DNA from 3 places in the Solibacillus sp. CAU 1738 genome. Region 2 is predicted to be linked to each of the others. Evidence: predicted binding sites of a transcription regulator. Region 2 holds the regulator's gene; each other region holds the start of a gene.
The links. The regulator LexA, encoded in region 2, represses DNA repair genes until DNA is damaged. The targets are predictions, from matches to a motif close to CGAACATATGTTCG.
Positions count from the first base shown of each region.

Region 1: a site for LexA is predicted at 2,797-2,810, ahead of addB (helicase-exonuclease AddAB subunit AddB). Genes of this name have one in related genera too.
Region 3: a site for LexA is predicted at 2,616-2,629, ahead of AAFN87_RS03835 (DNA polymerase IV). Genes of this name have one in related genera too.

Region 1 covers NZ_JBDQQN010000003.1:617,599-622,813, forward strand. Annotated here, with positions in the region: gene AAFN87_RS12300 (DUF2198 family protein) at 1-194, shown strand, start outside; gene AAFN87_RS12305 (AzlD domain-containing protein) at 349-663, opposite strand; gene AAFN87_RS12310 (AzlC family ABC transporter permease) at 679-1,398, opposite strand; gene AAFN87_RS12315 (helix-turn-helix domain-containing protein) at 1,509-2,060, shown strand; gene AAFN87_RS12320 (TVP38/TMEM64 family protein) at 2,073-2,702, shown strand; gene addB (helicase-exonuclease AddAB subunit AddB) at 2,843-5,215, shown strand, end outside.
Region 2 covers NZ_JBDQQN010000002.1:509,658-514,872, reverse strand. Annotated here, with positions in the region: gene AAFN87_RS07655 (potassium transporter) at 1-268, shown strand, start outside; gene AAFN87_RS07650 (prepilin peptidase) at 301-1,053, shown strand; gene AAFN87_RS07645 (gamma-glutamyl-gamma-aminobutyrate hydrolase family protein) at 1,329-2,021, shown strand; gene lexA (transcriptional repressor LexA) at 2,220-2,840, opposite strand; gene yneA (cell division suppressor protein YneA) at 3,011-3,343, shown strand; gene AAFN87_RS07630 (YneB family resolvase-like protein) at 3,343-3,999, shown strand; gene AAFN87_RS07625 (DUF896 domain-containing protein) at 4,065-4,301, shown strand; gene tkt (transketolase) at 4,449-5,215, shown strand, end outside.
Region 3 covers NZ_JBDQQN010000001.1:752,346-757,560, reverse strand. Annotated here, with positions in the region: gene AAFN87_RS03845 (methyl-accepting chemotaxis protein) at 1-193, opposite strand, end outside; gene rnz (ribonuclease Z) at 378-1,319, opposite strand; gene AAFN87_RS03835 (DNA polymerase IV) at 1,334-2,566, opposite strand; gene AAFN87_RS03830 (hypothetical protein) at 2,739-3,332, opposite strand; gene AAFN87_RS03825 (amino acid permease) at 3,629-4,972, opposite strand; glycine riboswitch at 5,159-5,215, opposite strand, start outside.

The DNA.
Region 1 (5,215 bases), on a different contig from region 2:
CGGGGCTGTTAGTCGTGCTGTTTACACGTATAACGTATAATCGCTACGTTGCGTTATTACTCGCAATCGCACTGATTGCGGTGTCAGTATATGCAGGCTATACTTCGTCTGCTACCCTATTTGTTATTGATGCGCTGTCGTTAACAGTTGGCTTTGCAGTTGCCACTCATTTGATGAAAGCAAAAGAAATATAATAGAAAGCTGTCCTAAAAGTGAGGATTTCAACTCATTTAAGGACAGCTTTTTTATGTTGTATTGACAGTCTAAGGGTGCAGTGAAATTCTCCACATCTAACATTTGACGTATAATCTTTTTCATTAATGTAAGCTCGTGTATGATTTAGCCCTTTCATACATAGAACATTAAACTATAAATGGCTAGCACTCCGATTGCCCCAAGGACAACAAAAATCACGTTCACCCCCGAATAGGCAATGCCAAAAGCGACAACAGCGCCTAAAATCCCAAAGAAATAATCTCCTTGTTTCACGTAAAATATCGCAGGGAAAATAAGTGCACCTAAAATAGCAAATGGTATATTACGCAAGACACTTGTTAAAAATGGTGGTAGCTCAATGCCTTGTAAAAAAGTTAACGGAACTGCACGAGGTAAATACGTGACGAGTGCCATACCTAAAATCATCCACCAATAGGAAATACCCATAGGAAACCTTCTTTCTTATGTTAGGGAATGTTGTGCCCCTTTTTTTTTCTTGTCGAATCGTCTGTATACGATTTCTACAATAAGTGCTGATGCGAGCGCAGAGACAATAATTGCCCAACCTGTTGTTAGCCAATTTGTCCAATAAAATAAACAGTTAATAAGTGCTGCACTAGCGGCTAATATTACGATTTTACGATTGCCTTTCATAGATGGAACGAGCAGACCGATAAACATTGCATATAAAGCAATCGACATAGCGGACTGTAAAAATAGCGGTAAATTAGCACCAATTAAGTGCCCGACAGCAGTAAATAGCCACCAGCTCGTATATGCAGCGATATTAACGCCGCAACCAAATGCGAGTGGTAATCGTTCTTCTTTGCGAGTAGCTAAAACAGAAAATGTTTCGTCCGTTACTAAAAAAGCGAAAATACCTTTTCGCCATTTTTTATCCGCTGCCATTTTTTCATTTAATGAGGCAGACATTAAAAAATGACGGAAGTTGACGACAAATGTATTTAACACAATTACAATTGGATCCACTCCTTTTGAAATGAGCGTTAATGAAATGTATTGGGAAGCGCCAGCATATACGAAAATACTCATGGCCATAGCTTCGAATAAAGATAAACCAGTTGATTTTGCGAGCAAACCAAACGTTATAGCAACGGGGAAATAGCCAATCGCAATCGGCATGCCTGCTTTTAATCCATTAAAAAATCCAAGCTTTGTCATTTTTCAACCGCCTTAACTTAATTTTTTTGGCTATAATGAAAGAAAATATTCTATAATGTTTATTAGAGTATACATTTGTCTTTTTAAATAAACAATTAGGTTGTGAAAAAATGGAAGAAATGAGTCGCAATATTGGGTTTCAGCTAAAAAAAATTCGTCAGCAACGTCAAGCGAGTTTAGACGATATTGCAAAAGCTACAGGTGTCAGTAAGGCACAGCTTGCGCAAATCGAAAAAGGTGAGTCGAATCCTACTGTATCGACAATTTGGAAAATCGCATCAGGCCTTCGCATTTCATTTTCCTCTCTTTTGCAGCCACCAAAAGAGCAATTTCAAAAATACAATAGTAACCTCGCTGATTTTGTTGCAGAGGATGAAGGCAAATATCGTGTATATTCGATTATTCCGTATGATCCGGAGCGCGGCTGGGAGTTTTATAAAATTGAAATGGAGCCAGGTGTTATTCATAGAAGTGAGCCCCATACTGATGGGGTTGAAGAAACTGTAACTGTTATACAAGGACAAGCTATTATTCAATCTGGCAGCATGAAAGAAACTCTTGTAGCAGGCGAAACACTTGTTTTTTCGGGACAGCAAGCACATCAATATGAAAATCCAACTGAGCAATTAACAACATTGCATTTAATAATTCAATATAGATAGAGGAGATTGGCAGTGAAAGAATGGTTTACAATTGACACTATAGAACATATTATTCAACAGTATCAAATGCTAGGACCGCTTTTTAGTATGTTACTAACGGCGGTAGAAGCTTTTATACCGTTTATACCTCTTGTCGTAATCGTCATTGCAAATGTAAATGCATTTGGGTTCCTGTTCGGCTTTCTTATTTCATGGGCAGGTTCATCAATAGGTGCATATTTGCTATTTTTAGTCGTAAGGAAATTTGGTAAACATCCGAAGTTTCAAAAATATATCCAACGGCAGCGTGTACAAAAATTGATCAAATGGGTTGATATGAATGGTTTTACACCGCTATTAATTTTGCTATGTTTTCCGTTTACCCCAGCAATTATCGTGAATATCGTTGCAGGCTTATCGAATTTGCGCAAACAATATTATTTAATAGCAATTCTTGTCGGTAAATTAATAATGATCTTGACGATGAGCGGACTTGGCTATGATATACGCGCATTATTAACGGATCCTATAAAGCTTGTATTAGTAACGATTGTGCTCGTCATATTATGGTTTGCTGGCAAGCAGATGGAAAATCGATTAAATAAAAAAGTAGAGCGAGATTTGCGTGCTTTGGAAAAGGAAAAGGGGGTGTCCAGAAAGTAAAAACTTTCTGAACACCCTTTTCGCCTTTTGTTAATTATCAATTAAAAGAGGACGTCTCAAAATTACTTTTCAGACGTCCCCTTTTTGCATTACACGAACGTATATTCTTTGTATAATAGAAAATAAGAGGAGGGATTTGCGTGTCATTACGTATTATTTCTGGGCGTGCCGGAACTGGTAAAACGACGATGATTCACCAGGAAATTGTACAAGATTTAAAGGACAATCCATTTGGTCCACAAATCTTTATGATTGTGCCAGACCAAATGTCATTCAAGGCAGAATATGATTTAACAAATAAATACGGCATACAAGGAATTATGCGTGCACAAGTTCTCACATTTAAACGTTTAGCATGGTTTATATTACAGGAAACGGGCGGCATTGCACGTGAGAAAATTGATAGCTTCGGTTATCGCATGCTCATTCGCCGTATTTTAGAAGATAATAAAGAACGATTTTCACTTTTTAGACAAGCAGCCGGGAAGCGTGGTTTTACGCAAGAAGTAGAATTATTACTACGTGAATTTAGTCAATATGATGTAACAAGTACATCGATTATTGATGTCATTGCTGAGCTGGAGACAAATAAAGCACCAAACACTTTAATTGCGAAAATGAAAGATTTCCAAATCATTTTACAAGAGCTAGAAGTGTATATCGGAGAAAGCTATGTAGATGGAGAAGGCTTTTACCCTATTTTAGTAGAGCAATTGAAAAACTCATCCAAAATAAAAGATGCAGATGTTTATATAGATGGATTTACAGCGTTTACCGTCCGTGAATTTGCCATTGTAGAACAATTACTTGCTTTAGCGAAACGTGTAACAATCGTATTGCCATTTGATGATGTGCACGCTGCTACTGAGCCGGAAGCATTATTTCACCGTGCCGCATTTACGTATGATAAGCTCATAAATTTTGCGATGCAGCAAAGCATTGATGTCGAATCTCGCGTGCATTTAGAGAGAGGACATCGCTTTAATAATCCGGACTTAGCGCATATTGAAGCGAATTTTCATGCACCAATACCGGCTACACAGCTAGCGACAGGCGATGTGCAAATTTTTGAAGGGGCCAATCGCCGTGCAGAAGTGCAAAGTATTGCTCGGGAAATAGTACGCCTCGTTACAGAGGAAAATCTTCGGTATAAAGATATTGGGATTATGTACCGTCAAGCAGATGTATATGACCCGATTCTTTCCACAACATTTCAACAATATGATATTCCATTTTTCATGAATGAAAAGCGCCCAATGCTGCATCATCCGTTCATAGAATTTATGCGCTCATCATTAGAAGCAATCACTTCAAACTGGCAATATGAACCGGTATTTCGGAGTATAAAAACTGATTTATTTTTTCCATTAGGCGTGAATATTAGCGAATACCGCGAAAAAATGGACAATCTCGAAAACTTTGTAATTGCCAAGGGGATTATCGGCAATCGCTGGCATGATGACTTTATGTGGCAATACCGAAGATTCCGTGCGCTCGAAAAGTTTGAAAATGTACAAACTGATAGTGAGCTAGCGATACAAAAAAGATTAGCAGATGCACGAAATATTGTGCGTACACCATTAATGAAGCTGCAAACGGCATTAAAACAAGCGACAACAGGGCTAGACATTGGGCATGCATTGTACGCGTATGCAGAGGATTTACAGCTGTATGAAAAGTTGCAAGTGATGAAGGAACAGGAATTAGAAAGTGCTGCACTCGATTTCGCGAGCGAACACGACCAAGTGTGGAATGGTTGGGTAAATGTACTTGAGCAATTTGTACTGATGTTTGGAGAACAGGAAGTATCATTAGAAGAAGCGGCTCAAATCCTAGATGAGGGCTATGATTCACTCCAATTTTCAAATATCCCACCAGCAATAGATGAAGTTACGATTGCTACTGTTGAATATTCTCGCTTTGATAATATGAAAGCGGTATTTATTATCGGTGTGAATGATGGCGTATATCCGATGCGTATCGATAAAGAAGGCTTAGTATCAGATGCAGAACGCGAATTCTTTGATAGCATTGATTACGAACTATCGCCAAATTCAAAAAGTCGTCTATTGCAAGAAGCATTTTTAATTTACCGAGCGATGACATCACCAACATCAAAACTTTATATTACTTACCCAACTGCCGATGAGGAAAGTAAAGGATTATTACCATCGCTTTATATAAACCGCTTGCATAAATTATTTACAATTGACGGCAAACGTACATTACCTCATATTAGAGTCTTTATTGACCCAATTGAAGAAATGGATGTAGAGCGTGTTTTAACATATATTCGTCATCCGAGTCCATCTGTTGCTTATTTAACAATGCAGTTAAAGCAAGCGCAGCACACGAAAGAATTAGCACCAGAATGGGTTGCCCTACATGCATTTTATGAGCAATACCCAGAATGGAAACGGGTCCTTCAAATAGTAACGAAACCATTATACAAAAAGAATGAAGCAGAACCATTGACGCCAGAAGTGACAGAAGCATTGTACGGGCAAGAGTTG
Region 2 (5,215 bases):
GTCAGGGGCATTACCTGTTTCATCAATCGCAAAAGAATCTTTGCCGGCAGAGCTAAAAATGTTGACGTTCAGTATTGATGTAGAAGGTCCAAATGCGGCAAAGCTAGAGCAATTTTTAAAGGAGTTAGAAACCCTGGAGCGTGTGATGCACGTAGATATGGTTGATTTTGCTTTACCGGGCGAGGAAAATGCATTTGCAGAAGAACGTTCTGAAGGAGTTGCTGCTACGATTCAAGTAACGACTTTCTATTATGAAGGCAATCAATAAGATAGAACAGGAAATAGTTAGGGGCATTTAACATGGATATAGCTTATACCATATTTGCATTTATTTTCGGGCTTGTATTCGGTTCATTTTTCAATGTCGTCGGTTTACGTGTACCAAAAAAGGAGTCGATTGTTTCACCTCCATCTCATTGCACGAATTGTAACAGGCAACTAGGCGCTCTAGATCTAGTTCCTGTTTTTTCGTATGTATTATTGCGCGGGAAATGTCGCACTTGTAAGGCAAAAATTTCTCCGATTTATATGATTACAGAGCTAATAACAGGACTGTTATTTGCATATGCCTTTTGGACAATCGGTTTTCAATTAGAGCTTGCAGTTGCTTTAATATTTATTTCATTATTAGTAATAATTACAGTATCAGATATAGCATATATGTTAATTCCCGATAAAATTCTACTATTTTTCGGCATTTTATTAATTATAGGACGTATTATAGTACCGCTGGATCCGTGGTGGGATAGTATCGTAGGGGCAATTATTGGTTTTGGTATATTATTATTAATCGCGATTATTTCAAAAGGTGGTATGGGTGGTGGTGACATTAAATTATTTTTAGTCATCGGCCTTGTACTTGGAACATTCAACACCTTACTAACATTATTTATTGCATCAGTAATTGGAATGATTACCGGGGTTATTGTATTAAAGCTGCGTGGTCAAGGTAGGAAGGCTCCTATACCATTTGGACCTTCGATCGCGATTGCCACAATCATTGTCTATTTTTATGGAGATAAAATGATAGATTGGTATATGAAGCTATTTTAAAAACGTATTGTATTAACGTAGCAATACGTTTTTTCTTTGCTTTTAGGAGATTTGTTAGTAAATACATAGCAGTTGAGTGCATATAATAGCTGACAATTCGTATTCTTGCTGTTTGAGTGTGTGTATTCTCAGCTAGACTTAGTTTGCCATTCTTCGATATGTATCAAAACTCAAAATGTAAATTCTTTTATCGTTATAATTAACAGAATTATCTGTATCTAATAAGGGGAATAATGGTATATTTATAGAATAAAGATGAAATTGGAGGGCGTTTTATGAAGCCGATTATTGGATTAACAATGCATACAGGGGATAACAAACTAGAAATTAATAATACTTATATAAATTCAGTTGAGCTTGCAGGGGGAATTCCGCTTTGTATCCCTCATATAGCTGGTAATGATATAGAACCGATTTTAAATCGTATAGACGGACTTATTTTAATTGGTGGACACGACGTTGATCCCATTTTATTTGGACAGGAGCCGCATAGAAAACTGGGGGCATTTCATACTCACCGAGATACGAGCGATTTGGATCTCTTCCATGCTGCGTTTAAAAAGAATATGCCCATTTTAGCAATATGTCGTGGTCACCAAGTGTTAAATGTTGCATTTGGTGGTACATTAATTCAAGATATTGATTCACAGTGGGAGCAGCCGATTGCTCATATTCAATCTTCAATTCGACATGAAGTAACACATTCTGTCAACATTACAGGAGAAAAATTATTAAGTATTTTTGGAAGCAGCTCCATTAGAACAAATTCCTTCCATCATCAAGCGATTGATCAATTAGGTGAGGGGTTAATATCAGCAGGTTTAGCTTCAGATGGGATTAATGAAGCAATTGAACATCCTGAGCATCCATTTTGTATTGGTGTGCAATGGCATCCTGAAGCGCTTGCGCCAGCAGGAGACACACACTCTATTAAATTATTCGAAGCATTTATCAAGGCTTGTAAATAGGAGAAGGAGCATTTGAACAGAGAAAGTTCAAATGCTTTTTTTTCTATTAAAGAGAGTTTGCAATAGGAAGATGCACAAAAAAAGTTGGCAAATACATGAACCTAAAAACACCCCGAATTGGAGTGTTTAAGGCAAAATGCTATTAAATTTCACTTTCTTTTCTATTGCCTAATAAACTCCCATTGAAAGCAAATCACATTATAGTACTTTACGATATAAACCAACTACTTTTCCTAAAATCGTTACTTGATTTACTAGAATAGGATCCATTGAGGAATTTTCAGGTTGTAAACGGAAATGCGTTTTTTCTTTGAAGAAACGTTTAACAGTCGCTTCATCATCTTCAGTCATTGCAACGACAATATCCCCATTGTCCGCCGTTGATTTTTGTTTAACAATGACATAATCTCCATCTAAAATGCCAGCTTCAATCATGGATTCTCCCATAATTTCTAGCATAAATAATTGGTCTTCGCTTGTGCCATATGTATTTGGCAGAGGGAAGTATTCTTCAATATTTTCAATTGCAGAAATCGGTAAACCTGCCGTAACTTTTCCTATAAGTGGTACATGAATAACATCTTGTTTTTGAACTATATTATCATCTTGGTCTAAAACCTCGATTGCGCGAGGCTTTGTTGCGTCACGTCGAATTAGTCCTTTGCTTTCTAAACGAGCAAGATGCCCATGTACAGTCGAACTTGACGCAAGACCAACTGCTTCACCTATTTCACGTACTGATGGTGGATAACCTTTTGAACGAACCTCTTCTTTAATAAAAGCCAAAATGGCTTCTTGGCGTTTTGATACTTTTGTCAATTAACTCACCTCTTTTTGGAATATAAGAACATTTTTAATTATTTTCAGTATAGCAGGATGCGAACACAAAAGCAAACATAGGTTCTGAAAAGTGGTTGACAAAAACAAATGTTCGGTATAAATTAAGAACATACATTCCGAACAAGTATTCGATAAAAGGGGATTTTATTATGAATTGGGTAAAACAAAACAGCTATATTACAGTACTTTTCTTATTTTCATTATTTGTTATTTCAGTTGTAGCGATTACAGATGAAAAAATTGAACAATACGAACAAGTTTTTGTCGAACATGGTGATACTTTATGGTCGTTAGCAAATGAATATCGTGGTAAAATGTCGATGCAAGACTGGATTATCTTTGTTAAAGAGGAAAATCGATTAGCTAATGAAACAATTATCATTGGGCAGCAGTTAAAGATTCCTGTTGAGAAAAGTTCCAATTATATTGCAAAAATAACAACAGAAGAAAGCAATTCTGTTAAAGTAGCGAGTGAAAATTAATGAGTAATGAACAAGCGGTCGTTTATGCCAGAGTTAGTACGGAAAAATCGACTCAACAAACATCATTAGCACGTCAAAAAGAAGAATTGACAACTTATGCTAAGAAAATGAATTACGCAATTGTAGAGGTCTTTCAAGATCAGCAAAGCGGTTTCGACGTAGATCGTGAAGGTTTATTAGATATGCTTGATTATATGAAAACACATAAAATTTCTGCGCTATTTGTACAAGATGAAACCCGTTTAGGACGGGGAAACGCACGTGTGGCAGTTTTACATCTTTTACAAAAGCAAGCGATTACCGTATTTTCATTAAATGAAGCAGGACCAATCGCATTAAATGAGATGGATACAATGTTATTAGAAATATTAGCTATTGTAGAGGAATACCAACGAAAACTTCATAATGCGAAAATCCGGCGTGGCATGCGTCGAGCAGTTGAAAATGGATATCGTCCTGAAGAAAATTTAAAAGACCGTGGTAATATGGAAGGGCGAGAGCGCATTGAAGTGCCAATAGAAGAAATAGTAAAACTTCGTAACAAAGGGTTTACATTCGCAGAAATTGCATCAACTTTACAAAGTGTTGGTTTTCAAGTTAGTAAAGCAACAGTACACAGACGATATGCTGAATATCAAGACGGACTTGAAGGCTAAACACTTGCGCTTAGAGTCATTTTCTCATACCTTTTAAATAGGTTATTTAGAAGGGTGAGAAAATTATGTTGTCAAAAGAAAAAATAGCACGAATTAACGAGTTATCAAAGAAAGCAAAGGCAGGTATTTTATCAGAAGAGGAAGCGAAGGAACGTACATTATTAAGAAAAGAATATTTAGATACATTCCGTTCAACAATGCGTGACACAATTGAGCATGTCAAGGTTGTTGATCCAAACGGTAATGATGTAACACCTGAAAAATTGAAAAGCATTAAAAAACAAAGAGATTTTTTAAACTAACTTAATCATGAGTTATCATTTATTGTGACACATTTAGCAATAAGTATGACATAATTGGAATAAATGTTACACTAAGCATTGTTTTCTTTATGATTCTTGACTAAACTAATAAAGAATAATAATTAGCACGAGAAAGGATGTCATAAAATGACACAACACGTGGATCAGTTAGCAATTAACGCAATTCGAACTTTATCAATTGATGCAATCGAGAAAGCAAACTCAGGTCACCCAGGACTACCAATGGGTGCAGCACCAATGGCATATACTTTATGGACGAAGCAATTACGTCATAACCCTCAAAATCCAAAATGGTTTAACCGTGACCGTTTCGTATTATCAGCAGGTCATGGTTCAATGTTATTATACAGCCTATTACACTTAGGTGGTTATGGTTTAGACATGGAAGAAATTAAAAACTTCCGTCAATGGGATTCAAAGACACCAGGTCACCCAGAGTATGGGCATACTGTTGGAGTTGAAGCGACAACTGGTCCACTTGGTCAAGGAATCGCAATGACAGTAGGTATGGCTATGGCAGAAGCTCACCTTGCTGCAACTTACAACAAACCAGGTCACGAAATTGTTGATCACTATACATTCGCACTATGTGGAGATGGTGATTTAATGGAAGGTGTAGCAGCTGAGGCGATTAGTTTAGCTGGCCACTTACAACTTGAAAAATTAATCGTACTTTACGATTCAAATGATATTTCCTTAGATGGTGATTTAGCTAAATCATTCTCTGAAAACGTTCAAAAACGATTTGAATCATACGGCTGGAACTACATACATGTAGCAGATGGTACGGATGTTTCAGAAATTAACAGTGCAATCGAACAAGCGAAAAAATCAAATGGTAAACCAACATTAATCGAAGTGAAAACAGTGATCGGTTTCGGTTCACCAAATAA
Region 3 (5,215 bases), on a different contig from region 2:
TTATTTGTTCCGAAACTTCTCGAGAAAGAATTGCACCTTCCAAACCAAGCTTAATAGACTCAACAAGTGCCTCACCTTGTTTTTGAATATTATTATTAGTCGTAGTGTAAATAAATGTTGATAATACCCCGATAATAAGCACTATCGATATAATAATAGGTGTCATCATCTTCCATTTCATTGACTTGAACATTGGAGCCCTCCTAAATAACGCGAATAATAATACGTAGTAATAACTTACTATTAATGTATGTTATTACTAATATTTTACTGTATATTAAGGAGGATTTTTATTTATTTTTTTCATTTTTTACTATATTTTGTTGCTTTTTAATGAAAATAGACACAAAAATTTCTCTTTACTAAATGCGTATTTTTTAACCGTTTTTAATTAGTTTCTGCAGTTTCCATTCAAAACTAGCGAAATCATCAGCAATATATGTGTGATGGAAAATATCCTGTGCTTGTTGTAATAATATCTTTAAGTCATTTGCTAAAAATCTTGCACTAATATGATTTAATATTAAATATTTTGCACTTGCTTTTTTTGCCACTGTTGCCGCTTCTGTATTTGTTGCATGCCCGTAACTTGCTGCTAAATGCTTTGTTAAATGATCGAACGTTGCTTCATGGATAACAATATCTGCATTTTTACTTAATCGAATTGCATTGTCACAATATTTTGTATCACCTAATATCGTTAAAATAAATCCCGGCTTTTCTGGTGCTGTAACATCACTGCTAAGGACGATTTCTCCATTTGGGAGCGTTACATTTTCACCACGCTTCAACATACCAAGTAAAGGTCCTTTCGGTACACCGTACGCCAATGCTTTATCAATTAATAACTCACCCGGCAGTGCCTTTTGCTCGATTCGATAGCCAAAACAAGGAATCACATGTTCAAGAGGTAGTGCACTTACAACAAATTGCTCATCCTCGAATACAATGCCTTCTTGCACTTCTACATATTCGATAGGATACGTTACATGTGTGTTCGTTGTAGCAAGTGTCGCTTCAATCCATTCCTTTAAACGAGACGGACCGTAAATTGTCAATGTGTCCTCTCCCCCTAAAAATGACCGGGAGCTCAGCAGGCCAGGCAAACCAAAAATATGGTCTCCATGTAAATGTGTAATAAAAATTTTCTCTATTTTTCGCGGCTTAATCGTTGTGTGTAGAATTTGATGTTGCGTCCCTTCCCCACAATCAAATAGCCAAATTGTACCGCGTTCCTCTAATAGTTTGACTGCCAGTGCGCTTGTATTGCGTTCTTTTGAGGGCATTCCTGCACCTGTTCCTAAAAATTGTAGCTGCATTTGCCCACCACTCCTTATGTGTGATCATCTAAAAAATCTTTACTAAAACTCGTATTAGCATGATATTTGCCTATTTTCGGCGCATCTATACCGCGCTTTATAATACCTTTACCAAACTTTTTCTCTAAATTTTGAACTAGCTCAATAATCGGCTCATCCTTAATATACTCCTCGAAATTAAATAAATTCAGCTGCTGCGTGGACTGGTGCTGATCAATGACATTTGATACTGTCACACCAAGCAGTCTTATAGGTGACTCATCCCAATGCTTTTGAAAAAGTGCCCAAGCAATTTCGAAAATATCATCCTTACTAGCAATTGCATTAGTCACTGATTTACTTCGAGTTTGATTATGCCAATCAGCATCCCGTATATATAAAATAACTGTTGTCCCAGCTAACCGTTTTGCATGTAAACGTTCTGCCACTTTTGTACATAGCTTTTCAATCGTTTCTTTTAAAATATAGTATTCCGTTTCATCACGCGGTAATGTAGTGGAATTGCCAACACTTTTCGTATCATAAATGGAATTAGGATCAACCGCTCGATCGTCGTCCCCATTTGCCCGCGCTCGTAATCGCTCCCCATTTATACCGAGCAGCTGCCGTATTTGATGCGGCTCGACATTTGCTAATTGCCCAATTGTTTCGACCTTAATAGTCGTTAATTTTTCTGCCGTTTTCTTGCCGATTCCGTGCATATCAATGACCGGGCGCGGCCAAAGAATATTAGGGATATCACGCTTTCTTAATACGGTAATGCCCATTGGTTTTTTCATATCCGATGCTGTTTTTGCTAGAAATTTATTCGGAGCTACTCCAATTGAGCAAGGCAACTTTAGCTCTGAATAAATACGCTGTTGTATTTCCTCGACAATTTGAAGGGCATGCCGCTGTTCACATAAATCTGTAATATCGATATACCCTTCATCAATTGAAACAGGCTCTACTAACGGCGTATATTCACGTAGCAAATCAAAAAATTGTTTAGAGCTATGCCGGTAACGGTCAAAATTAGGCGGTAATGTAATGAGCTGTGGACATAAACGCTTTGCCTCACCTATCGTCATCGTAGTCTTCACTCCAAAAGCCCGAGCTTCATAGGAGCACGTGATTATAATGCCGCGCCTTTCTTGCGGATTTCCGGCTATTGCAACCGGCTGCCCCTTCAAACTTTCATCATAAATTTGCTCTACAGAAGCATAAAAACAATTCATATCAATGTGTAAAACGATGCGCTTTGCCACTTATGTCACCACACTTTTTATTATTTATTATACGCGAAAACGTAAAAAGCGAACATCAATTCTTTTTTACATATTTTATAAGCAAATTCAATTTCCTTCAATACAAAAGAAGCGCTCTTTTCGCAGGATTATACTACGAAATAGGCGCTTCCAATTGTTATTACATGTACAATTAAGTATTAAATTGTTTTTTCTCTTGTGATTCCTTAACTTGAGAAAGTGCTTTTAATATTAAGCAATTCAGCGATTCATTATTTTTAAATTGCTCCACGATTAGCTTTGTACCGAAAGCCTGAATCTGAAAAAACTCTTCAGCTTGAGGAATTGATTTTCCTTGCGCTTTTGCTTCAAAATATTCATGTCTTAGCTGTAATATATATTCTATTTTCCCTTCAATATTCATTAGTGCCAATAGCTTTTCTAAAAATAAAAAGCCGAAATAATAGGAAAATAAAAAGCGCTCTTCAGACGAGGATTCATCAATACAGCCTTTATATAAGTCATTTTGATTCACAATATTTACCGCCATCATTTCAATTGAAAACTCCATGCACTTATATGGATCCAGTATCCCTTCATGTTGGTTGCTTTCGTTTAATAACCAAAAATTAAAAATGAATTCCTGTAGTTCCTTTTGGGCATTGTATTTTAACGGAAGCGGTAATACACAACAATTCCATTCATTCACAAATAACTTAAACTCATTTAACAGTTCGGGCTTTATGACAAAAATACTGTCATGTTCAATTGATAACTCCCAGTTCATGGATTGGCGGCCCCCATAGTAAACTTCACATGAAAATTTCATATAAGTTAGATTTTAACGATAGAAAAATTAATACTATATTTTTCTATCATATTTTATACGAAAGGGAAAAAACTTACAAGTCGTATTATTTTAATTATTCGAATAATATAGGAATTATCGCTCTTTTTGGAGTGTTCCTACATACATTTTGTAATGCTTTCGTACTTGCACCCTATGCGGCTAATGAGCAAACGATTAAATCTAAAATTCATGATTCACTAAATAAAATTTCATGCATGCTGTGCTCTCAAGAGTTATTTATCTATTCGTTTTAAATTGTAAATAGCAAGTAAAATTATAAACCAAATTGGTGTCAGCAATAATGCTTGTCGTGTAGATGGTGTAAAGAACATAACAATTAATAAAAATAAGAAAAACGCTAGCACAACATAGTTAATAAATGGTGTAAACGGTGCTTTGAAAATAGATGATTTGTGCAACTTTGGACGTTTACGTTTATAAATAATATGAGAAATTAATATAATGCTCCATACCCAAATGAAACAGATTGCACTAATTGTCGTAACGATGCTAAATGCATTTTCTGGCATTAATTTGCTTAAAAGTGCTCCGATTGATACGACAATTGTAGAAACAACAAGTGCATTGCTCGGCACACTATTTTTATTTAATTTCGCAAATGATTTTGATGCTTGTTTATTTTTACCTAAATTAAAGAGCATGCGACTTGTTGAAAATAGACCACTATTCCCTGCTGATGCAGCTGAAGTTAATACAACGAAATTAATAATACCTGCAGCAATCGGAATACCTATTAAGCTAAATACTTGTACGAACGGGCTACTGCTAGCCGACATTGTATTCCACGGGTTAATGCATAAAATAACGAATAATGCACCTACATAAAATAATAAAATGCGCATTGGGATTTTATTTATTGCCGAAGGAATATTTTTCTTTGGATTAGCTGTTTCGGCAGCGGTAACACCGACAAGCTCTACCCCAACGAATGCAAACACGACCATTTGGAAAGCCATTAAAAATCCTGCTATTCCGTTCGGGAAAAAGCCTCCATATGCCCATAAATTTTCAACGGAAACTTTCCCCGTACCTGTTTCAAAGCCTGTTATTAGCATAAAAATACCGATTGCAATAAGTGCGATAATCGTAATAATTTTAATTAACGCGAACCAAAATTCTAGCTCACCGAATAATTTTACAGTTAATAAATTTAAAAACAGTAAAATAACTAAACAACCGAGCGCAGGAACCCACTGCGGTATATCAAACCAGTACTGTGTATAAACACCTACTGCAATAATATCCGCCATAGCTGTCATTATCCAGCAGAACCAATATGTCCAGCCTGTCACATATCCTGCCCAAGGACCGATATATTCTGTTGCAAAGTCGGTAAACGTTGTGTAGCCTGCGTTCGATAATAATAATTCGCCAAGTGCTCGCATAACGAAAAACACAGCGATCCCTACTATTAAGTAAGCTAAAATTATAGATGGTCCAGCGAGTGCTATCGCTTTTCCCGATCCTAAAAATAGCCCAGTTCCAATTGTTCCGCCAATAGCAATTAATTGCACATGGCGGTTTTTCAACTCACGTTTTAATTGTTGTCCTGCCAAGTTTGATCCCTCCAAGATTTCTACATCACTTGAAATAACACAAACAAAAAAGAGACTAGCAATATCACTAGTCTCTAAAACGTAAGAATAACAAAACCTTATACGAAAATGTATGATAGGTTGTCTCTTTATATGAATAAAGAAAAACTTTCATCACATTAGCGTTTGGCTTGGCATGCGCCATTTTATTACCCTTCTGTCCTTCTGCCTGAGATAGTGAACCCTTCGGCGGCGCTTTTGTGC